DNA from 3 places in the Mesorhizobium sp. M1D.F.Ca.ET.231.01.1.1 genome. Region 3 is predicted to be linked to each of the others. Evidence: predicted binding sites of a transcription regulator. Region 3 holds the regulator's gene; each other region holds the start of a gene.
The links. The regulator LexA, encoded in region 3, represses DNA repair genes until DNA is damaged. The targets are predictions, from matches to a motif close to TGTTCNNNNTGTGTTCNG.

Region 1 (7,340 bases), on a different contig from region 3:
GTTGAGGTTGACCTCGATGAGGCGCACCGCTTCCGTCTCCGACATGCGGTTGACGGCGGCGATCTCGCGGGCCATGCGGTCGAGCGCGGCTTCATAGAGCTGGCGCTCGGAATAGGACTGCTCCGGCTGGTTGTCGGCGCGGTAGAGGTCGCGCACCACTTCCGAGATCGAGATCAGGTCGCCGGAATTGATCTTGGCGTCATATTCCTGCGCGCGGCGCGACCACATGGTGCGCTTGATGCGGGCGCGGCCCTGCACGACCTTCAGCGCGCGGTCGACGTAATCCTCTTCCGACAGCTTGCGCATGCCGATCGAGGTCGCCTTGGCGACCGGCACCTTGAGACGCATCTTGTCCTTCTGGAAATCGATGACGAACAGCTCCAGCTTGTGACCCGCGACTTCCTGCTCGTCGATGGCCACGATCTGGCCGACGCCATGCGCCGGATAGACGATGAACTCACCGGTCTTGAACCCGTGACGGGCCGCGGTGGACTTCTTCTGCGGGGTGATCGTTGCCATTACGCCCTGAACTCCTTAGTTGTAGCGCCGGCATGGCGGCGCCGGCTGAACCCACGTGACCGGCGTTGGCCGATCGTTAGCCGCACAACAGGTGAACCCGCCGGAAAAACCGAGACCGACAACCCGCACGAATGCGACCGCCTGCCCCAGATCGCTCTGGTTGGGGTTTGAAAAGCTCACCTTTCAGTGATTTGGGGCGTTAGCGCCATAAATCGACGTTGTGTCACCGGCATGTTTGGTTTGATGTAACACAAAAAGTCGGAAGAATCAAGGTTTTGCTGCGTTCGCTAACGTCAAGCGCCATCGCTGCCTGTCAAGACAGCAATTGTATCGGCTCCGTTACGCCGCGTCATGCCGACTTGGGCGGCTGAGCCGTCAGTCGCCTTCGCCAGGCTCGGCCGAGAAATATTTCTCGAACTTTCCGGTCTCGCCGTCAAAGGTCTTGGCGTCGGCCGGCGGCTCTTTCTTGGCGGTGATGTTGGGCCATTTCTCGGCGTATTCGGAATTGACCTGCAACCATTTGTCGAGGCCCGGCTCGGTATCCGGCTTGATCGCGTCGGCCGGGCATTCCGGTTCGCAGACGCCGCAATCGATGCACTCATCCGGGTGGATGACGAGCATGTTCTCGCCTTCGTAGAAACAGTCGACCGGACAGACCTCAATGCAGTCCATGTATTTGCATTTTATGCAATTGTCGGTCACGACATAGGTCATTGCAAGCTCCGGGAGGTCCCGTTTTGTCGGGCTTTTCAAGGTGAGGTAACGCCTTTGTCCGTCGCTTGCAAGGGCAGGGCCTGCCGGCTGGGGCAGCGTGGCGGAATGGAATTCCAGCCGGCTGTCGCGACGAGTTCGGATGGTTCCTTCTAGTCTTCGCCGAGCAGCCGGTCGGTTTGCCGGCGCTCCCGCTTGGTCGGGCGTCCGCTGCCGGCCTCGCGCAGCGCCGGAATGGCGTCGGGAACGGCCTCGCCCTTCGGCGTCGGCAGCGGCGACATGTCCTCGTAAAGCAGGCGCGCTTCCTCGGCCGGGCCGCGCCGGGAACCGCAGCCGAGCAGCTTCCAGACCAGGATCCGGCGGTCGAGCGTGATGGTCAGCACATCGCCGGCCTTGATCAGATCGGAGGCCTGCGCTGCTTTGTCGCGATTGATGCGGACGCGTCCGGCAACCACCAGCTTCGCCGCCAGCGAGCGCGATTTCACCGCACGCGAGAAGAACAGCCATTTGTCGATGCGCTGGCGGCCTTCTCCAACCATCGCAACCGGCCTGGGCTATTTCTTCAGCTGGTCGCGCAAGGCGGCGAGCTTGGCGAAGGGCGAGTCCGGGTCGAAGCGCTGCGGGCGCTCGTCGCGCGGCTTGCCCTGGAAGGCCGGCTTGCCGGCATTGCCCTTGCCGTCCTGCCTGTTGCCCTTCCAGTCCGGCCGCCCCTCGCGGCGGTCGGTGCGCTCGCCTTGCGGCTTGCCGTCGCGCCGCTCGCCGTCACGTTCCGGGCGCGGCTTGAACTTCGAGCGATCGAAGCGCGGCTTGCCGGCGCCCTCGCGCTGGTCGCGGCGTCCCTCATGAGCCGGCCGATCGCCGGCCTGGCCACCCGTGGCGCCTGGCTGGCCATCGCGTGCCGCCTGGCCGTTGCGGGGACGATTGTCGCGGCGGTTGTCATGACGGTGGCGCGGCCGCTGATGGTCGAAACGGGCCTGCCGCCACAAAAGGATCGGCTTAGGCTCTTCCTGCTCGGTTGCGGTTTCGCCGGCGGCGGCTTCCGGTGCGGCGTCCGTCGGGGCTTCCGTTGCCGCGGCGGTATCGGACCGAGCAGCGCTCTCGCCACTTTCCGCCGCAGGTGCCGCTTCGGCAGTTGGCTCAGCCTCGGCAACGGCAACCAGTTCATCGGTTTGTTCCGCCGCGGCGTCGTTCGCCGCCACGGTTTGGGTGCGCGCTTCTGCTTCAGCAGCGGGTTCTGCATCTGCTTCGGCAGCAGGCTCGCCTGTGGTTTCGGCTTCCTTGGCGGCGTGCACTTCAGCCGCCGCCTCCGAATCTTCGGCAGCCGCTTCGGCAACGGCATCCGTGGTCGATGCCTCGGCCGCCTTTGCTATCCGAGCGGCCTCCTCCGCTGAGAGCTTCGCGGCGGCGGCCTCGCGGGCCGCGTTGTCCAGCGCGTCGAGCTTGGCCTTCACCTCGGCGGCCGGCTTCGGTTCGGAGCGATAGCCCAGACCTTTGAGGATCTCTTCCATGTCGTCGGCGGTGGCCCCGAGAATCGACATCATCGGCGGCGTCACCATGAAGGCGTGGCCGTCATAGGCGCCGTCCGGACGCTGGCCGAGGCCGGGCTTCCAGTTGGTCGCCGGACGGATCAGGTCGGCCAGCCGCTCGAGGATGTCGACGCGCACGGCGCGGCGGCCGAGATTGCGATAGCCGGCGAGCTTGTAGAAGGTCTTGTCGAAGGCCGGGTCGATGACCACCGACGTGCGGCCCGATGCCAGCGCATGCACCACGTCGCCGAAGCCCGGCTTGTCCTTGCCGTCGTTCTTCAGCGCCCACAGCAGCGTCACCAGCCCGGCCGGCGCCGGCTTGATCAGCGCCGGCACGAAGACATGGTAGGCGCCGAAGCGCACGCCGAGGCGTCGCAGCGCCGCGCGGCCCTCCTGGTCGAGCGACTTCATCTCCTCGGCGATGTCGCGGCGGTTGATGAGGCCGAAATGCTCGACGAGCTGGAAGGCGATGCCGCGCGCGATGCCGGCGAGCTGCTCGGCATTCTTCAAATCGACCAGCGGCTTCAAAAGCGTTTCGATCTGGAAATTCACGAAACGCTCGGCGCGCGCCGCCACCTTGTCGCGGGCCGGGCCGGTAAGCTGCTCGTCGGCGAGCAGCACGAGCCGCGGCTTGAGTGCTTCGTCGCCGGCGACCAGCGTGCCGATCGGCGCGCCGATCCAGCGCAGGACGCCGTCCGAGCCCAACGCCAGATCGCCATTGGCGCAGGCGGCGAAGCGCTCGGCGCGCGCCTCGAACTCCGCGCTGAGCGCCTTCTGGGCTGCGGTGCGCACCGCCTTGGCGTCCTCGCCGCCGGCGCTCTGGTCGGCGGTGAAGCGGAATCCCTGCAACTCGCCGACGTGATGGCCTTCGACGAGGACGGTTCCGGTTGGGCTGATTTCGGCTTCAGGCATGGTATTTTCTCTAAGGCGCCGCATGAGGACGGAAGTCCTGCGGTCTACGAAGCGTTTCGTCAACCGCTCATGCAGCGCATCCGACAATCTGTCTTCGATTTCGCGCGTCTTTTCCTGCCAGTGTAGCTGATCGGCCAGCCAGCCAGGCCGGTTGGAGACGAAGGTCCAGGTGCGGATCTGGGCGATCCGGTGCGACAGCGTGTCGATATCGCCATCCGTGGTGTCGGCTCGCCGCACCTGCTCGGCCATGTAATTCTCATCGACATGGCCACGGCGTGCAAGGTCCATGTAGATCGAGGCGATGAGGTCAGAATGCTGGGCCGGCGCGATCTTGCGGTAGTCGGGCAGCGCGCAGGCTTCCCAAAGCAGCGCCACGCGCTCCTTGGCCGTGGCGAGCGCCCTGATGTCCTCGTCGCGCGACAGGTGCTCCAGCGCCTGGGCGTCGACCGCCGGCAGCGCCCGGGTCAGGCCTTCGACCGGCGCGTTGGTTTCGATCGAGCGCTTCAACGCGTCGAGGCTGGAGAAATCGAAGTCGGCGGTGCGCCACTGCAGCACCTTCACCGGGTCGAAATCGTGCCCCTCGATCTTCTTGACCAGATCCTCGTCGAACGGATCGACCTGGCCGGTGACGCCGAAGGTGCCGTCGCGCAGGTGGCGGCCGGCGCGGCCGGCGATCTGGCCGAGCTCGGCGGCGGTCAGGTTGCGGTACTGGTAGCCGTCGAACTTGCGGTTCTGGGCGAAGGCGACGTGCTCGAGATCGAGGTTCAGTCCCATGCCGATGGCGTCGGTGGCGACGAGATAGTCGACGTCGCCCGACTGGAAGATCTCCACCTGGGCGTTGCGGGTGCGGGGCGAGAGCGCGCCGAGCACGACGGCGGCACCGCCCTGCTGGCGGCGGATCAGCTCGGCAATCGCATAGACCTCGTCCGCCGAGAAGGCGACGATCGCCGTGCGCCGCGGCAGACGGGTGAGCTTCTTCGAGCCGGCATAGGCAAGGTGCGACAGGCGCGGCCGCGTCACCACCGAAACGCCCTTCAGCAGTTTCTGCAGGATGCCGTGCATGGTGGCGGCGCCCAGAAGCAGCGTCTCCTGGCGGCCGCGCAGATGCAGGATGCGGTCGGTGAAGATGTGGCCGCGCTCGAGGTCGCCGGCAAGCTGCACCTCGTCGATGGCGACGAAGGCGGCATCGGTCTCGCGCGGCATCGCCTCGACGGTGCAGACGGAATATTTGGCGCCCGCCGGAACGATCTTTTCCTCGCCGGTGACCAGCGCCACCTTGTGCGCGCCAACCTTCTCGCAAACGCGGGCATAGACCTCGCGGGCAAGAAGTCTCAGCGGCAGGCCGATGACGCCGGTCTCGTGCGCCACCATGCGCTCGATGGCGAGATGGGTCTTGCCGGTGTTGGTGGGGCCGAGCACGGCGGTCACGTCGCGGCCCGAAAGGATCAGCGGCTGGGAGTGTTTCGGCTGGATATTCATCGGCCCGGAAATGACGCTTTCTGCCGCTTGTTGTCGGGGACGCGGCGGTGCCGCCGCGTATGACAGCCGACACATAGGGATTTCAGACGCGAAGCGAAAGCGGAATGTTCCCATCAAGAGATGGCATCAAGAGATGGCGCAACGACAGGCAAGGTCAAATCCGTTGCAGATTAACCGTTGGAACGAGTCTGGAACGAATCGGCGACGAATCACTGACTCGTTCTGATTCAGGTTTTGTTCACGGCTATATGTGGATTTTTTGACGATGAGTCTCACCACATGCTGAATCCGGGAACTGGCCCGTTTCATGCTTGGCTCGGACGGGCCGCGGGGGCTGTTAACTTTTGCTGGTGAACGATCATCGCCGGCTTGGGCGCGGTCGCCAAGATTATGAAATGGTTGATCTTTCCTAACCGCCGTTAATCTTTTCAGCGCCATTTCCGAGCCTCGGCGTTAACTTTGCGGTCAAAGCCGGAACGAATCGGCGACGAATCAGCGATCCACGCATTTTCCCGGTTTGTTCACCCCCAGATATGGTGTTGTCCACAGCTTGCGCACCGAAAACTCACAGCTTGTGAACAAGGTTTCGCACAGGGCGCGGGGAGGCCGTTAACTTTTGCGTGCCGAATTGAGGCATACATCGCGCGGCCCGGAAAAACAGCCGACCCGATTGCGTCGGGCCGGCTGCCGCGGTGTCAAAAGATCTCAGGCAAAATGGATCTCAGGTGAAATATTGGCCGCCATTGGCGCTGATCGTCGAGCCGGTGATGAAGCCGGCCTCGTCCGACGCCAGGAAGACGACGCAGCGCGCGACCTCTTCCGGCTCGCCGAGCCGGCCGACCGGAATTTGCGGGATGATGCGCTCGTTAAGCACCTTCTCGTCGATCGCCTTGACCATCTCGGTCGCGATATAGCCGGGACAGATGACGTTGACGGTGATGCCCGCGCGGGCCCCCTCCTGCGCCAGCGCCTTCGAGAAGCCGATGTCGCCGGCTTTGGCGGCGGAATAATTGACCTGGCCGGCCTGGCCCTTCTGGCCGTTGATCGAGGAGATGGTGATGACGCGGCCGAACTTGCGGTCGCGCATGCCGCTCCACAGCGGGTGCGTCATGTTGAAGACGCCGGAGAGGTTGGTGTCGACGACCTCCTTCCACTGCTCGCGGGTCATCTTGTGGAACATGGCGTCACGCGTGATGCCGGCATTGTTGACCAGCACCGAGACCGGTCCGAGATCGGCCTCGACCTGTTTGATGCCGGCGGCGCAGGCGTCGTAGTCGGCGACCGACCATTTGTAGACGGGAATGCCGGTCTCGGCCTTGAATTTCCCAGCCGCTTCGTCATTGCCGGCATAGTTCGCGGCAACCGAATAGCCGGCATTCTTCAGAGCCACCGATATGGCCGCGCCGATGCCGCGCGATCCGCCCGTGACGATTGCTACCTTGCTCATGTGGTCCTCCCTTTAAAATCGTCTGAGCGAATAGGGAGTAGCGAATAGCGAGTAGGGACCTGTCGTCCCGGCGCGCAGCGCTTTTCTTCCCCATTCGCTACTCCCTATTCGCTATTCGCCGAGCTCAGAGCGCCTCGACGCACATGGCGACGCCCATGCCGCCACCGATGCACAGCGTGGCGAGACCCTTCTTGGCGCCGCGGCGGCGCATCTCATAGACCAGCGTGTTGAAGACGCGGGCGCCGGAGGCGCCGATCGGATGGCCGATGGCGATGGCGCCGCCATTGACGTTGACGATCGAGGGATCCCAGCCCATGCCCTTGTTGACGGCGCAGGCCTGCGCGGCGAAGGCTTCGTTGGCCTCGACGAGATCGAGATCCTTGACCGACCAGCCGGCCTTCTCCAGCGCCCGCTTCGAGGCCGGGATCGGGCCGGTGCCCATGATCGCCGGATCGACGCCGGCGGTCGCCCAGGAGGCGATGCGGACCAGCGGAGTGATGCCGCGCCGGGCGGCCTCGGCCTCGGTCATCAGCAGCGCGCCGGCGGCGCCGTCATTGATGCCGGATGCGTTGGCTGCGGTGACCGTGCCATCCTTGTCGAAAGCCGGCTTCAGCTTGGTCATGGCGTCCAGCGTGGCGCCGAGACGGATATATTCGTCCTGGTCGACGATGGTGTCGCCCTTCCTGCCCTTGACGGTGAAGGCGACGATCTCATCCTTGAACTTGCCGGCCTTCTGCGCGGCTTCG
Region 2 (7,340 bases), on a different contig from region 3:
CGAGCACCGTCTGCACGGCGAACAGGGCGTTGAAGACGATCAGCGCGCGCAGGATGGCCGCCTTGCCGAAGATGATGTCCTCGGCCGCGGTTCTCGCCGGCCGCGCCGCCGGCGCGGCGCGCGCGACCCGCTTGATGCCTGACAGGAAGCGGGGCAGGCGCGGCCTTAGGAAAGCCCAGGCGCCGGCCAGTACGATCACCCAGAAGACAAGCCGCCCGACCTCGATGCGTTCCAGCAGCGCGTAGAGGTCGATCAGCGACAGCCAGTGTTCGATGATCGGGTTGGCGACGCCGAACAGCGCCAGGAAGACGGCGCCGAGGGTCAGCGGCATCGCCCAGACGGCGGTCGCTGCCAGCCGGATGCGCCGCCGCCCGAGCCGGCGCGCCACCTTGCGCCAGCGGAAGAAGTCGCGAACGAACCGGAATGGCGCCGCAATCGAGAAGAGGCAGAGCTGGCCGGCGATACGGGCAACGCCCGCGCGCAGCCGCCCGGCGTGCGACAGCGCGAACGCCGCCAGCGCCACGATCGCGACCAGCACCGATAGCGGGCTGACATTTTCGATGAGCGGCAGCAGCGCTGCGAAAAGCGCGAGAGGCCTGAGCCAGACCCGGCCGTCGCTCAGGGCGGCGGGATGCACGGCGACGACCGCGCCGGCAAGCACGATGCCGAACAGGAAGACCGTGATGCCGGCCGGCTGGCCGTAGAAAAGGAAATCCGCGAGCGCCACCAGCAGGATGCCGGCGCCGATGCGGCGGCAATAGCTCGGGGCGAGCGACCTCTTCATCGTCGGCGCCGGCATGGTCATCGTCGTCATCGCTGCGCCTTCCCGCCGCTTGTCATGCGGCGGCTCCATGCCGGACGCGATTTCAGGGTGAAGCGAAGCACCGCCGCCGTGGGACCTTGCGGCTCGACGAGCCACCAGCCTTCGTTGCGCAGCCGGCGCGGCAGGGACCGGCGGGGTTTGCGATGTGTTTGCATGGCCGGCTGTTTGGCGCGCTGGCGCGGTGGGGTCGGGGCGGATTGGAGGAGGTTTTCCGCATTGATTTGCAGATTTGGTGCAGGCGCAATCTCCCCTTGAGACCTCTCAAGGGGGCTGCGCCTTGCCTCACCCGCCTCAAGGCGGCATAGATCGGCCATGGCCGTTGACCCTTACAAACCGCGCCGCTCGGTGCTTTACATCCCCGCCTCGAACGACAAGGCGCTGGCCAAGGTCGCCTCGCTGGCCTGCGACGCCGTCATCCTCGACCTGGAAGACGCCGTCCTGCCCGCCGACAAGGCGACCGCTCGCGACAGGGTTGCCGGCATCCTTGCCGGACGCCAACGGCGTTGCGAGATGGTGGTGCGCGTCAATCCGCTCTCCAGCAAATGGGGCATCGACGACCTGCTGGCCGTCGCCAAGGCCGAGCCCGACGCCATCCTTCTGCCCAAGGTCGGCACGCCGCGCGACATCCTCGAGGCCGGCGATCTGCTCGATGACAATTTCGCGCCGGATACGGTGAAGCTGTGGGCGATGATCGAGACGCCGAAGGCGCTGCTCAACGTCGGCGCCATCGCCGAGCTCGGCCGCGACCGGGCGTCTCGTCTGGCTTGTTTCGTTGCCGGAACGAATGATCTGGTGAAGGCGACCGGCATTCTGGCGACGCCCGACCGGCGCTATCTGATGCCCTGGCTGCTGCAGCTGGTGCTCGCGGCCCGCGCCGGCGGCCTCGATGTGATCGACGGCGTCGCCAACGACTTTAGCGACTTGGACGGCTTCGCCCGCGAATGCGCCGAGGCGGCCGCCATGGGTTTCGACGGCAAGTCGCTGATCCACCCTGCCCAGATCGAGCCGGCGAACCGCGCCTTTGCGCCGGCGCCGGAGGCGCTGGCCAGGGCGCGCGCGATCAGGGACGCGTTCGCGCTGCCTGAAAATGCCGGCAAGGGCGTCATCGCGCTGGACGGCCGCATGGTCGAGCGGCTGCATCTGGCCGAGGCCGAGAAACTTCTGGCGAAGGCCGCAATCATCGGCGCATGATGCGCGGATATTCATGACAGGGTTAAAAAATGAAACTTTACCGCTTTCTGTCTGGTCCGGACGACGCCACCTTCTGCCACAAGGTGACGGCGGCCTTGAACAAGGGCTGGCACCTGTTCGGCTCGCCGACCTATGCCTATGACAAGACGACCAAGTCGATGCGCTGCGGCCAGGCCGTGGTGAAGGACGTCGAGGGCCAGGAATACGGACCCGACACCAAGCTCAGCGATTGGTAGATTACAGCCGAGTTCTCCCTGGGAGATGCCAACAGGGCAGAGGGGCGCGCGAAGGAACGAGGCGGCGCCCGGAAACGGCGAAAGCGCTCAGAGACTGTTTCGAAATTCGCTCTGGCGAGTCATATGGTGGTGGTTTCGAGAACCGGAGCGGAGCGGACATTTGGGTCCGTGAGCACCGGAAGCGCAGAAAACGCCAGCAGATGGCCGCCGGAGTAGAATTTCCAAACAGTCTCTACCCCGCCGCCGCTTGCTCGGCCGCCTCCTCGATCCGCTCCATGTCGTCGTCCGAGAGGCCGAAATGGTGGCCGATCTCGTGGATCAGGACATGGGTGACGATGTCGCCCAGCGTCTCCTCGTTCTCGGCCCAGTAGTCGAGGATGGCGCGGCGATAGAGCGTGATGCGGTTCGGCCCCTCGCCGGTCTGCGGGTTCCAGCGATCGGCGATGCCGCGCCCCTCGAACAGGCCGAGCAGGTCGAACGGCGTCTCGAGCGACAGGTCGTCCATGATCTCGTCGGTCGGGAAGTCGGCGATCTGGATGATGATCTCGCCCGTGAGCTTGCGGAAGTCTTCCGGCAGATGGGCGTAGGCCTCCAGCGCCAGAAGCTCCATTTCGTCCATCGACGGCGAGAGCTGGTCGTGCCAGGTGCGGGTCTTGTAGATGCGGGCCATGAAATTTCCTTTGATCCCGGCATATAGGCTTTCGCGCCGATCGAGGCAAATGAGCCGGCTGGCGGGACGCCTTAGGCTGAAGAGAGAAGGAATAAATTCTTTATGACTCCGCTTGACTCTTCCGAAGCCCTCTGGAATCTATAAGAACATAACAGGAACAACTGCTGTCGGAAGTGAACGTCATGGCGATGAGCGTCGTGGCGCGGGAAACTGTTTTTGCCCTGCGCCGCCAGATCGCGAAGATCGAGGGAACGCTGCCCGAGCGCCTGGAAGCGCCGGCAAGCGGCGCGCCCCGAACAATTCCGGGGCGAGCAATTCCAGGAAAAGTGCGAAGCGGTTTTCCGTCCGGAATTGCGGAAAAACAAATAGCTGGCGATGCCGCCGGATCGGGCATCACCCCCGGGACCAACATTGTCCGGCGCGGCCTTGCCGTGGCCTCGCCGGATGCCTTCCTGCACACCGGCATCGAAGGTCTCGACGCGGCACTCGGCGGCGGCCTGCCCAAGGCAGCGCTCAGCGAAATCCATGGGCTGGAGACCCGCGATGCCGGCGCCGGCGCCGGCTTCGCGCTCTCCCTCACCAGCCTGATCCTCAGAAAGAAGCACGGCCTGCCGGTCCTCTGGATCGGCACGGCGGAGATCTTCCGCGAGGCCGGCTTTCCTTATGCCAAGGGGCTCCACGCCCTCTTCGGCATCGAGCCCGAGCAATTGCTGTTCTCCGAGGCGCCGAAACTGCTCGACGCGCTGTGGATCGCCGAGGAGGCCGCCCGCATGACGGCCTTCGCCGCCGTCATCCTCGAGATCCGCGGCAGCCCGCGGCTCCTCGACCTGACCGCGACGCGGCGGCTGCACGCCCGCGCCCAAAGCGCCGGCCGCCCGGTGCTTTTGCTGCGCCAGGCCGGCGAGGCCGAGCCCACCGCCGCGCCCGTGCGCCTCATCGTCTCGGCCGCGCCGGCGGCAGCGCGCCGGACGGTCGCCGGCCCACTCGCCGGCTCGATCGGCCGCCCCGCCTTCACCGTCGATATCGGCAAGAGCCGCAAGGCCCTGCCCGGACAATTCACACTGGAGTGGAACCCCGATGAGCACGCTTTTGCCGAAAGAACAGAGAATTCTGTCGCTGTGGTTCCCGTACCTTTGCGCGGAGCGGATCCTGCGCCAGCGTCTGGGGCGGTCCTGGCGTTCCCGGCCCTCGCATCACCTGCCCTCGCCTCACCCACCGCTGGTGATCAGCCATCGCGACAACAACACCCAGCGCATCGCGGCCCTCGACGAGCGGGCTGAGGCGCTCAAATTGAAGCGCGGCATGGGCATTGCCGATGCGCGCGCCATGCATCCGTCGATCGATGTGATGGAGGCCGACACGGAGGCCGACCGCCGTCTGCTCGAAGGCCTCGCCGACTGGTGCGACCGCTACACGCCGCTGGTGGCGATCGACGGCGAGGACGGGCTCTTCCTCGACGTCACCGGCTGCACGCATCTGTTCGGCGGCGAGCGCGCCATGCAGGACGAGATCCTCACCCGTTTCTTCGAGCAGGGCTTCGATGTCCGCGCCGGCCTTGCCTCGACGCCCGGAGCCGCCTGGGCGGCGGCGCGCTTCCACGGCGACCGCATCGTCGCCTTCGGCGAGGAGGAGGCGCTTCTGGCGCCGCTTCCCTTGTCCGCGCTGCGCATCGCGCCGGAGACCCGCGCCAGCCTGGAAAGCGTCGGCCTGCGCACGGCGGGCGCGGTGATGGCCGCGCCCCGCGCCCCGCTCGCCCGCCGCTTCGGCGCCACCTTGCTTCTGCGCCTCGATCAGGCGCTCGGCCGCCTCGACGAGGCCGTGTCGCCGCGCCTTCCCGTGGCGCCGCTCTCGGTCGAGCGCCATCTTGCCGAACCGGTCATGCTCACCGACGACATCGAGCGGCTGGTGAGCCGGCTTGCCATCGCTCTGAAGGCCGATCTCGAGCGCCGCGGCGAGGGTGCCAGGGCGCTCGCCCTTCTCCTCTTCCGCGTCGACGGCGCCGTCAGCCGCATCGCGGTCGGTACCTCGCGCCCGATGCGCGAGCCGCAACTGATCCGAAAACTGTTCCATGAGCGGCTGACCGCGCTGGAGCAAAACATCGATGCCGGCTTCGGCTTCGACCTCGTGCGGCTGTCGGTGCTTTCGGTCGCCGCCTTCGACTTGGCTCAGGGCGACCTTGCCGGCGAGGCCGACGACGACGACGCCGACATCGCTTTATTCGCCGACCGCATCCGCGCCCGCCTCGGCGAGGCCGCCGTGCTGAAGCCGGCCGTCGTCGAAAGCCACCTGCCGGAACGCGCCGTCGCAATCGTTCCTTTCGCGGAAGCGCCGCAAAGGCGCATGCCGCCGAAACAATCCGACCGGGCCGCCCCGCCGATGACCATCTATCCGCCGGAGCGGCCGGTGCGGCTGTTCCGCTCGCCCGAGCCGATCGAGGTGCCGGCGACCGAGATCCCCGAGGGCCCGCCGATGAATTTCCGCTGGCGGCGCGCGCTTTATCGTGTGGCCCGCGCCGAAGGGCCGGAGCGCATCGCCGCCGAATGGTGGCGGCGGCTGCCCGGCGAGGAGGAAGCGCCGACGCGCGACTATTACCGCATCGAGGACAGCGAGGGCCGCCGCTACTGGCTCTACCGCCAGGGCCTCTACGGCGGCGCCGCGCAGGCCGCGCCGCGCTGGTTCATGCACGGTGTCTTCGCATGAACGCGCTGACCGCCATCCCCTATGCCGAGTTCGGCATAAGCTCGAATTTCTCCTTCCTGCGCGGCGCCTCCAAGCCGGAGGAACTGGTGGTGACGGCCAAATTCTACGGTTTTTCCTCGATCGGCCTTGCCGACAGGAACACGGTTGCCGGCGTCGTGCGGGCCTGGCAGCAGGCCAAGGTCGAGAAGCTCGCCTATCATCCGGGCTGCCGCCTGGTTTTCCGCGACGGCACGCCCGACATCCTCGCCTATCCCCGCGACCGCAAGGGCTGGGGGCATCTCTGCCGCATGCTGACGCAGGCCAATCTGCGCGACGAGAACGAGAAGGGCGCGACGCTGCTCGAGCTCGGCGACCTGCTCGAATGGGGCGACCTGATGTCGCTGGCGGTGCTGCCCGGCCTGTCGGGAGGCGCGGAAGGCAATCTGGCGCTCATTAGCCGGCTTAAGGGTCGCTTCGGCGCAGCGCTCCGGCTCGCCGTGGCGCCGGATTACGGCGGCAACGACCGCTTCCGCATCGAGCAGGCGGCGGCGATGGCCAAACATGCCGGCATTCCGCTGATGGCGACCAACGACGTGCTCTATCATGCCGCCGACCGCCGGCCGCTGCAGGACGTGCTCACCGCGATCCGCCTCAACACGCCGGTTTCCGAGGTCGGACTGGAGCTGACGGCCAATGCCGAGCGCCACCTGAAGCCGCCGCTCGAAATGGCGCGCCTTTTCCGCCGCCATCCTGAGGCATTGGCCGAGACGCTGTGCTTCGCCGACGAATTGACCTTCTCGCTCAGCGATCTCGAGTACAATTATCCGGACGAGCCGACCGAATCCGGCCTCGGCCCGCAGGCCGAGCTCGAACGCCTGGCGCGGGAAGGCGCCGTAAGACGCTATCCGGCCGGCGTTCCCGTCCATGTCACGCGGCGCATCGCGGAAGAGCTCGCGCTCATCGAGCGCCTGAATTACGCGCGCTATTTCCTGACCGTCCACGACATCGTCAAATTCGCCCGCAGCAAGGACATCCTTTGCCAGGGCCGCGGCTCGGCCGCCAATTCCGTCATCTGCTTCTGCATCGGCATCACCGAGGTCGGCCCCGACCGGATCGATGCGCTGTTCGAGCGCTTCATCTCCGAGGAGCGCAACGAGCCGCCCGATATCGACGTCGACTTCGAGCATGAGCGGCGCGACGAGGTCATCGCCTATATCTACGAGAAATACAGTGCCAAGCGCACCGCGCTCGCGGCCGCCGTCATCAGCTATCGCGGCCGCTCGGCGTTGCGCGAGGTGGCGAAGGCCATGGGCCTTTCGGAGGACGTCAGGAGCGCCCTGTCGAGCACCATCTGGGGCTGGTCGACCTCCGAGCTCGGCGAAAGGGAAGCCAATGCCGGCGGCCTCGACCGCACCGATCCGCTGTCGCGGCAGGTGCTGGAGCGCGCCAACGAGATCATGGGCTTCCCCCGCCACCTCTCCCAGCATGTCGGCGGCTTCGTCATCACCCGCGACCGCCTCGACGAGGTCGTGCCCATCGTCAAGACGGCGATGGAGGAGCGCAAGATGGTCGAGTGGGACAAGGACGATCTCGACGCGGTGAAGATCCTTAAGGTGGATGTGCTGGCGCTCGGCATGCTGACCTGCCTGAAGCGCGCCCTGACCCTGCTCACGCAGCATTATCCGGCGGCGCGGGACGACTACGGCCGGCCCTATGGCTTGAATTCCCTGCCGCCGGAGCA
Region 3 (7,340 bases):
CGGCAATTCGCCGTAGAGCAGGAGGTAGCAGACCTCGAGGAAGTCGCCGTGCTCGGCAAGCTGGTCGATCGGATAGCCGCGATGAAGCAAGATGCCGGCGTCGCCGTCGATGAAGGTGATCGCCGACTCGCAGCTCGCCGTCGAGGTGAAGCCTGGATCGTAGGTGAACGCCCCGGTGGTGCTGTAAAGCGCGCCGATGTCGATAACGTCAGGCCCGGTCGAGCCGCTTCGCACCTTGAATTCGTGGGTCTTGCCGGCGAGTTCGAGCTTGGCGGTCGACTCATGCGCCTTGCCGCCCGATTCCAGTTTTGTCGCAGCTTCGCTCATTCTCAAACTCCTTTATGTTTCCTCATGCCGGCAAGGCAATTCCTGCAAACGACACGTCGAAATCACCGGAATGCGCGAACTTACCACCGCATTTTAGGAGGTGCGTGCCAGATTGGGCCAAGGCCTAATGTTGCACTGCGAAACACACCTTTCAATGCCAATCTTTTTGGGCCAGTTCGCTCCTAATCGATTTGATCTCCAATCCGCGCCAGGGCCTCCTCGCGTCCCAACACGGCAAGCACGTCGAAGACGCCAGGCGAGGTGCTGCGGCCGGTGAGCGCGGCTCTCAGCGGTTGCGCCACGGCGCCAAGCTTGTGTCCGCCGGCCTGGGCAAAGTCACGAATTGCGGCTTCCGCGGCCGCGGCGCTCCATTCGCCGGAAACCGCGGCGAGCGCGGCATGAGCACCGCGCAAAGTGGCGCGCGCCTCACCGCCGAGCAACCCAGCGGCCTTCTCGTCGAGCTGCAGGGGGCGTTCTGCGAACAGGAAAGCGGCTCCATCCATGAGTTCGACCAGCGTCTTTGCCCGCTCCTTGAGGCCGGGCATGGCGGCCAGCAGCTGCGCCTTGCGCCTGTCGTCGAGCTTTGCCGCGAGCGCCGGGCCTCCTTGGAGATGGGGCAAGGTGGCGACGAACACGTCGACGAGGGCCTTGTCGTCCATCTGGCGCATATGCACGCCGTTCAGCGCCTCGAGCTTGGCGAAGTCGAAACGCGCGGCGCCCTTGTTGACGTCGCCGATATCGAACCAGGAGATCATGTCCCTGATCGACATCACCTCGTCGTCGCCATGGCTCCAGCCGAGCCTCGCCAGATAGTTGAGCAGGGCCTCCGGCAGATAGCCCATCGCGCGATAGGCCTCGACGCCGAGCGCGCCGTGGCGCTTCGACAGCTTGGCGCCGTCGGCGCCGTGGATCAGCGGGATGTGCGACATCGACGGCACGGTCCAGCCCATGGCGTTGTAGATCACGGTCTGGCGCGCGGCGTTGGTCAGATGGTCGTCGCCACGGATAATGTGGGTGACGCCCATGTCATGGTCGTCGACGACCACGGCATGCATGTAGGTCGGGTTGCCGTCCGAGCGCAGGATGATGAAGTCGTCGAGATCCTTGTTCGGGAAGCGCACCTCGCCCTGCACGCGGTCATGCACGATCGTCTCGCCTTCGGTCGGCGCCTTGATGCGGATCGCCCCCTTCACGCCCGCAGGCGCCTCGGACGGATCGCGGTCGCGCCACTGGCCGTTGTAGCGCGGCGGCATGCCCTTGGCCCGCGCCGCCTCGCGCATGGCATCGAGTTCCGCCGGCGTCTCGTAGGCGTAATAGGCCTTGCCCAGGCGCACGAGCTCCTCGGCGACCTCGCGGTGGCGCGGCGCGCGCTCGAACTGGGAGACGGCGTCGCCGTCCCAGGAAAGGCCAAGCCAGGTCAGTCCGTCCAGGATGGCGGCTGTCGCAGCCTCGGTGGAGCGCTCGCGATCGGTGTCCTCGATGCGCAGCAGCATCGTGCCGCCGGTGTGCCTGGCGTAGAGCCAGTTGAACAGCGCCGTCCGCGCCCCGCCGATGTGCAGGTAGCCGGTGGGCGAGGGGGCAAAGCGGGTGACGACCTTGTCGGACATGGAACTCTCGAAGAAGCACTGAAACGGGCGTGATTGCGCGGGCTTTCGCGCAGGTGGCGTTCATGTAGCATAGGAGGTCTGGGGCGCAAGGGGCAGACCCGATGGCTGGACGTGGCCGGGGCGAGGAGGAGGGCGAAGGGACGACGGCTGGCGTCAGCGAGCGCTTGCTGTTTGCCGGCGCCTTGCCTGCCGAAGCGATGCCGGTCCTGCTCCCGGAGCGGCACCTGCCTGTGGACGTTCCATCGCCCGACGGCACCCCCGCCCGCCCGACGTCTCCGCCGGCAGCCATCGACCGGATCCGCCGGCAGTTCCGCAGCGCTTCGTTTTCCGTGTTTCGCCGGGGCGTCGCCGTCGCGGCCGCTACCGAACTCGACCGCGGCGTCGGCTTCCTGCTGGTGCCGGTGTTGCTGGCCGCCGGCGTGATCCTCTATTTTTCCTTGAATGCCGAGCCGGACCTCTACAGGCCGCTGGCGGCGGCCACGCTGATGGCTGTCTGCGTGGCGGTCTCGCGCTCCTGGCCGAAGACGCATCTCGTCTTCATGGCGGCGCTGTTTTGCGCCTTGGGCTTCGTCGCCGCGAAGGTCGAGACATGGCGCGTCGCAACACCTATGCTCGGCTCCGAAATCCAGACGCGGCTGACCGGGCGCGTCGTCGTCGCCGAGGAGATGGCCAATGGGCGGGTGCGGCTGACCATCGATCTCGTGTCGACCGCGCATCCGACGCTGCGCTACGCGCCGGACCGCGTCAGGCTCTCGGCGCGCAGGACGCCGCCGGACATGAAGGCTGGATCGCTGGTGACGGGCTATGCGCGGCTTTTGCCGCCGAGAGGCCCGGTCCGCCCCGAGAGTTATGATTTTTCCTTCGACAGCTATTTTTCCGGCATCGGCGGCAGCGGCTTTTTCCTAGGCGATCCGAAAGTCCTTCCGGCAACTGCCCCGCCGGCAGAGACGAGCATCGCCTCGGCGATTGAGAACGCGCGCGAGAACATCGCCGACCACATCCGAAACACCATCGGCGGGTCCGAAGGCGAAATCGCCGCGGCGTTGATTGTCGGCGTTCGCGCCGGCATTCCCGAAGACATCAACGAAGCGATGCGGCGCACCGGCATCTATCACATCATCTCAATCTCCGGCCTGCACATGGCGCTGGTCGCCGGCACGATCATGTTCCTGCTGCGCGGCGCCTTTGCGCTGTTTCCGGATTTCTCGTCGCGCCGGCCGGTGAAGAAATACGCCGCGGCGATCGCGCTTGCCTCGATCGCGGCTTACCTCGTCATCTCCGGCATCGTGGTGGCGGCCGAGCGGAGTTTCATCATGCTCGCCGTGATGCTGGTCGCCGTGCTCTTCGACCGCGCGGCGCTGACGATGCGCAATTTGGCGATCTCGGCCATCGCCGTCATCCTTGTCTCGCCGCACGAAGTGGTCGGTCCGAGCTTCCAGATGTCCTTCGCGGCCACCGCCGCCCTGGTCGGCGCCTATGCCGGCTTTGCCGACTATCGCGCCGGCAAAGCGATCGTGCCGCCGGCAAAGCGCTCCTTCCTCGGGTTCTTGTCGCGAAAACTGGCGGTCGGCGTGGGTGGCGCCGCTGTAACCTCGCTCATCGCGGGCAGCGCGACACTACTGTTTGCGATCTGGCACTTCCAGCGCGTCTCGCCGCTCAGTCTGCTCGCCAATCTGGCGGTGATGCCGATCGTTTCGCTGCTCGTCATGCCGTTCGCCGTGCTGAGCGCGTTGGCGATGCCGTTCGGCTTCGACGGTCCGTTCCTCTACGTGATGGGCAAGGGCCTGACCGCGATGATTGCCATTTCGGCATGGATTTCCGAGCGCTCGCCTGTCGATGCCGTGGGATTGATCTCGATCCAATCGGTGCTGCTGGCGACGATCGCGCTGGTCATCGCGACCATGGCCACCACCTGGCTCAGATTGGCAGCCGTGCCGTTCGCGCTTGCTGCCCTGCTCACCATTCCGCATGTCCGCACGCCGGATGTGTTGATCTCGGAGGACGCGCATCTGGTGGCAATGCCGATCGGCGGCGGCGAGCTCGCTATCAACCGCGAACGCTCCAACGAGTTCACCACCGACAACTGGAAGCGCGCGCTGAAAGCCGAGGAAATCGTGCCGCCGGAGACATTCGCCAAAGGCGCGCTGGATATTGCCGATCCCGTCGACCTGCCGCCGGGATCGCCATTCTATTGCACCGGCGATCTCTGCATCGGCCGGCATCCTACCGGCGCGATCGTCGCGCTTGCCGAAAACCGCGACAGCGCCAGGCCGGCCTGCGGCTATGCCGACCTCATCGTCATCAACGACGCCACGGCCTACAATCCTTGCCGCGATCCACGCATTCTTGTCGTCACCAAACGCCAACTTGCTCGCGATGGAAGCGCTGCCGTCTTCTTCGATCCGCAATCGGCGACGGCGCAACCTGTCATTCAATACGCCGTCGAGAAGTCCTATCGCCCCTGGCACGAACAGCGGAGCTACTCGCGAGAGGCGAGGGGCCTGGCGCCTTACAAGCGGCCCGAAAAGCCAGAGGCAAAGCCATAGCCGCTCAGTAGCGGCGAATGAGCCCGACCAATTTGCCCTGCACCTTAACCCTGTCCGGCCCGAAGATGCGGGTCTCATAGGCGGGATTGGCGGCCTCGAGCGCGATCGAGGCACCCTTGCGGCGGAAGCGCTTCAGCGTCGCTTCCTCGTCGTCGACAAGAGCCACCACGATCTCACCCGGGCTTGCCGTGTTGGCGTTGCGGATGATGACCGTATCGCCGTCGAAGATACCGGCCTCGATCATCGAGTCGCCCTTGACTTCCAGGGCATAATGCTCGCCGCCCGCGATCATGTCCGGCGGCACTGTGATCGAATGCGTCTGATGCTGGATGGCATCGATCGGCACACCGGCGGCGATGCGACCCATGACCGGAATGGATACGGCCGAAACGGCATCGTCATCATTGCTGGGCGTAGGCGTGCGCGAGGGCGCCGCAGGCTTGATCTGCCGGCCGAGATTGCCTTGGCCGCCCTGGATGACGCTTGGCGAGAATCTCTTCGCGGCATTGAGGCCGGGCGCGATCGAATCGGGCAGCCTCAGGACTTCCAGGGCACGCGCCCGGTTCGGCAGCCGGCGAATGAAACCGCGCTCTTCCAGCGCCGTGATCAGGCGATGGATGCCCGACTTCGAGGCAAGGTCGAGCGCTTCCTTCATCTCGTCGAAAGACGGCGGAATGCCGCTTTCCTTGAGCCGTTCATGGATGAACATCAGGAGTTCATGTTGTTTGCGCGTCAGCATGGCGGCCCCCATGGGTTCTGAAACCAGAATCAGAAAAACAAACCCAGAACAAACACTATCTGTTCCAGTTGTGTTCCGCAACCGTTTAAAGTTTAGTGAATGTGTTGACGTTTTGTTCAGCGTAACATCAGAACGCTGCATTCGGCGCCGGCTTCCGCCGCCGGGGCGAAGGGCTCGCGCACGATCAGGCCGTTGGCGTCGGCGAGCGTCCTCAGCATCGAGGAATCCTGGATGCCGAACGGTGTCGCGACCAGCCGTCCGGCCTCCTCGCGCACGACGGCGCGCACATAGTCCTGCCTGAGATCGTTGGCGCGCATCGCGGCGGCCAACCGGGCGGCGCGGATGTCCTGTCGGTAGTTGCGGCCACCCAGCTGCGCCAGAAGCGGCTTCAGGAACAATTGCGAGCAGACAAGGCTCGCCACCGGATTGCCGGGCAGGCCGATGCAGCGGATGTTGCCTAGCCGGCCAAACATCAATGGTTTGCCGGGGCGCATGGCGATCTTCCAGAAATCGAGCTGCATGCCTTCGCCGGTCAGCACGTCGTGGATGAGGTCGTGGTCGCCGACCGAGGCGCCGCCGAGCGTGACGATGACGTCGGCGCCGGCTGAGACCGCTTTCCTGACCAGAGCCGCGATTGCGTCCTGCCGGTCGGCGGCGATGCCGAGGTCGAGCGCGCGCGCCCCGACCGACTGGGCCGCGGCGGCGACGCCATAGGCATTGGACGAGATGATCTGGTCGGGACCGAGCGCGCTGCCGGGCGGCAATAGTTCGTCGCCGGTGGCGATGATCGCGACCAGCGGCTGCCGCACAACATTGAGGCTCGGGTGGTTGCCCGACGCCGCTAGCGAAAGCGCTGCCGGATCGAGCTCTCGGCCTTTATGGAGGAGCACGTCACCTTCGCCGAAGTCGAGCCCACGGCGACGGACGTTGCGTGCCTGCGCGGTCGGCTCGGTCACTTCGATGCTGCCACCACCGAGGTCGCGGACATTCTCCTGGATAACGACGGTGTCGGCGCCCTCGGGAAGGGGCGCGCCGGTGAAGATGCGCACGGCCTCGCCCTTGCCGATGGAGCCGGCAAAGCCTCGCCCGGCGGGCGCCATGCCGACAACGGAGAGCCGCACCGGCACTGACGCCACGTCCTCGGCGCGTGCGGCGTAGCCGTCCATGGCCGAAGCGTTGAAGGGCGGCTGCGTGCGCAGCGCTGCCACCGGTTCGGCCAGCACACGGCCTGCCGCATCGGCGAGCGGAACGCTTTCGCCAGGCAGCGCGGTCGCGCCATCCAGCAGGCGTTCGAGCGCCTCGGCGACCGGAACCAGCGCCATCCTAGGAGCCTGCCCCATGTTCGGCAGCTTTGTAGTCACCCGACTTGCCGCCGGTCTTCTCGACCAGCCTGATGCCGGAAATCACCATGGCGCGGTCCGCTGCCTTGGCCATGTCGTAGATGGTCAGGCAGGCGACGGACGCCGCGGTCAGCGCCTCCATCTCGACGCCCGTCTTGCCGGTGACGCGAGCAAGCGCGGTGACCCTCAGGCCGGGGAGCGCGCGGTCGGGCTCGATATCGACCGCAACCTTGGTGAGAAGCAGCGGATGGCAGAGCGGAACAAGCTCATGCGTCTTCTTGGCGGCCATGATGCCGGCGATGCGCGCCGTGCCAAGCACGTCGCCCTTCTTGGCGTCGCCGGCCAGGATCATCTCCAGCGTTTCCGCCCGCATGGAAACAAAACCTTCGGCAATGGCCGTTCGCGTCGTCTCGGCCTTGTCGCCGACATCGACCATGTTGGCTTCGCCCTTGGCGCCGAGATGGGTAAGCGCAGGCATCCTCAAACGGCCTTAGAACGACGTGCGTCCACTTGGACGCACAAAGTACGTTCTAACACTTTGAATCTATGCATCGTGCTCTCCAAAAATCGGAGTCGATTTTCGGGCCGATGCATTGGCCGGAGCCTTGCCCGTCAACAGAAGCGCGGTCGCGGCGGCCACGTCGGCCTGCCGCATCAGGCTCTCGCCGACGAGGAAGGTGCCGATCTTGCTCTTCTCCAGCCGGCGGCAGTCCTGATGGGTGAAGATGCCGCTCTCGCTGACCAGCAGCCGGTCGGCCGGCACCATGGCGGCAAGCCGCTC

Region 1: EN874_RS08145 (helicase-related protein) is a predicted target of LexA. The motif match lies at 5,326-5,343, and genes of this name have one in related genera.
Region 2: EN874_RS21045 (metallopeptidase family protein) is a predicted target of LexA. The motif match lies at 3,063-3,080, and genes of this name have one in related genera.

Annotation. Positions count from the first base shown of each region.
Region 1 is NZ_RZOZ02000002.1:355,484-362,823, reverse strand. Features, by position in the region: gene EN874_RS08160 (CarD family transcriptional regulator) at 1-519, opposite strand, end outside; gene fdxA (ferredoxin FdxA) at 895-1,233, opposite strand; gene EN874_RS08150 (RNA-binding S4 domain-containing protein) at 1,383-1,769, opposite strand; gene EN874_RS08145 (helicase-related protein) at 1,785-5,147, opposite strand; gene phbB (acetoacetyl-CoA reductase) at 5,869-6,594, opposite strand; gene EN874_RS08135 (acetyl-CoA C-acetyltransferase) at 6,719-7,340, opposite strand, start outside.
Region 2 is NZ_RZOZ02000008.1:80,953-88,292, reverse strand. Features, by position in the region: gene EN874_RS21060 (DUF4173 domain-containing protein) at 1-814, opposite strand, end outside; gene EN874_RS21055 (CoA ester lyase) at 1,136-2,014, shown strand; gene EN874_RS21050 (DUF1737 domain-containing protein) at 2,044-2,250, shown strand; gene EN874_RS21045 (metallopeptidase family protein) at 2,483-2,920, opposite strand; gene EN874_RS34425 (hypothetical protein) at 3,103-4,200, shown strand; gene EN874_RS21035 (DUF6504 family protein) at 4,142-5,620, shown strand; gene EN874_RS21030 (error-prone DNA polymerase) at 5,617-7,340, shown strand, end outside.
Region 3 is NZ_RZOZ02000001.1:609,753-617,092, forward strand. Features, by position in the region: gene gltA (citrate synthase) at 1-327, opposite strand, end outside; gene gltX (glutamate--tRNA ligase) at 510-1,934, opposite strand; gene EN874_RS03085 (ComEC/Rec2 family competence protein) at 2,036-4,480, shown strand; gene lexA (transcriptional repressor LexA) at 4,485-5,219, opposite strand; gene glp (gephyrin-like molybdotransferase Glp) at 5,336-6,541, opposite strand; gene moaC (cyclic pyranopterin monophosphate synthase MoaC) at 6,543-7,037, opposite strand; gene trpC (indole-3-glycerol phosphate synthase TrpC) at 7,104-7,340, opposite strand, start outside.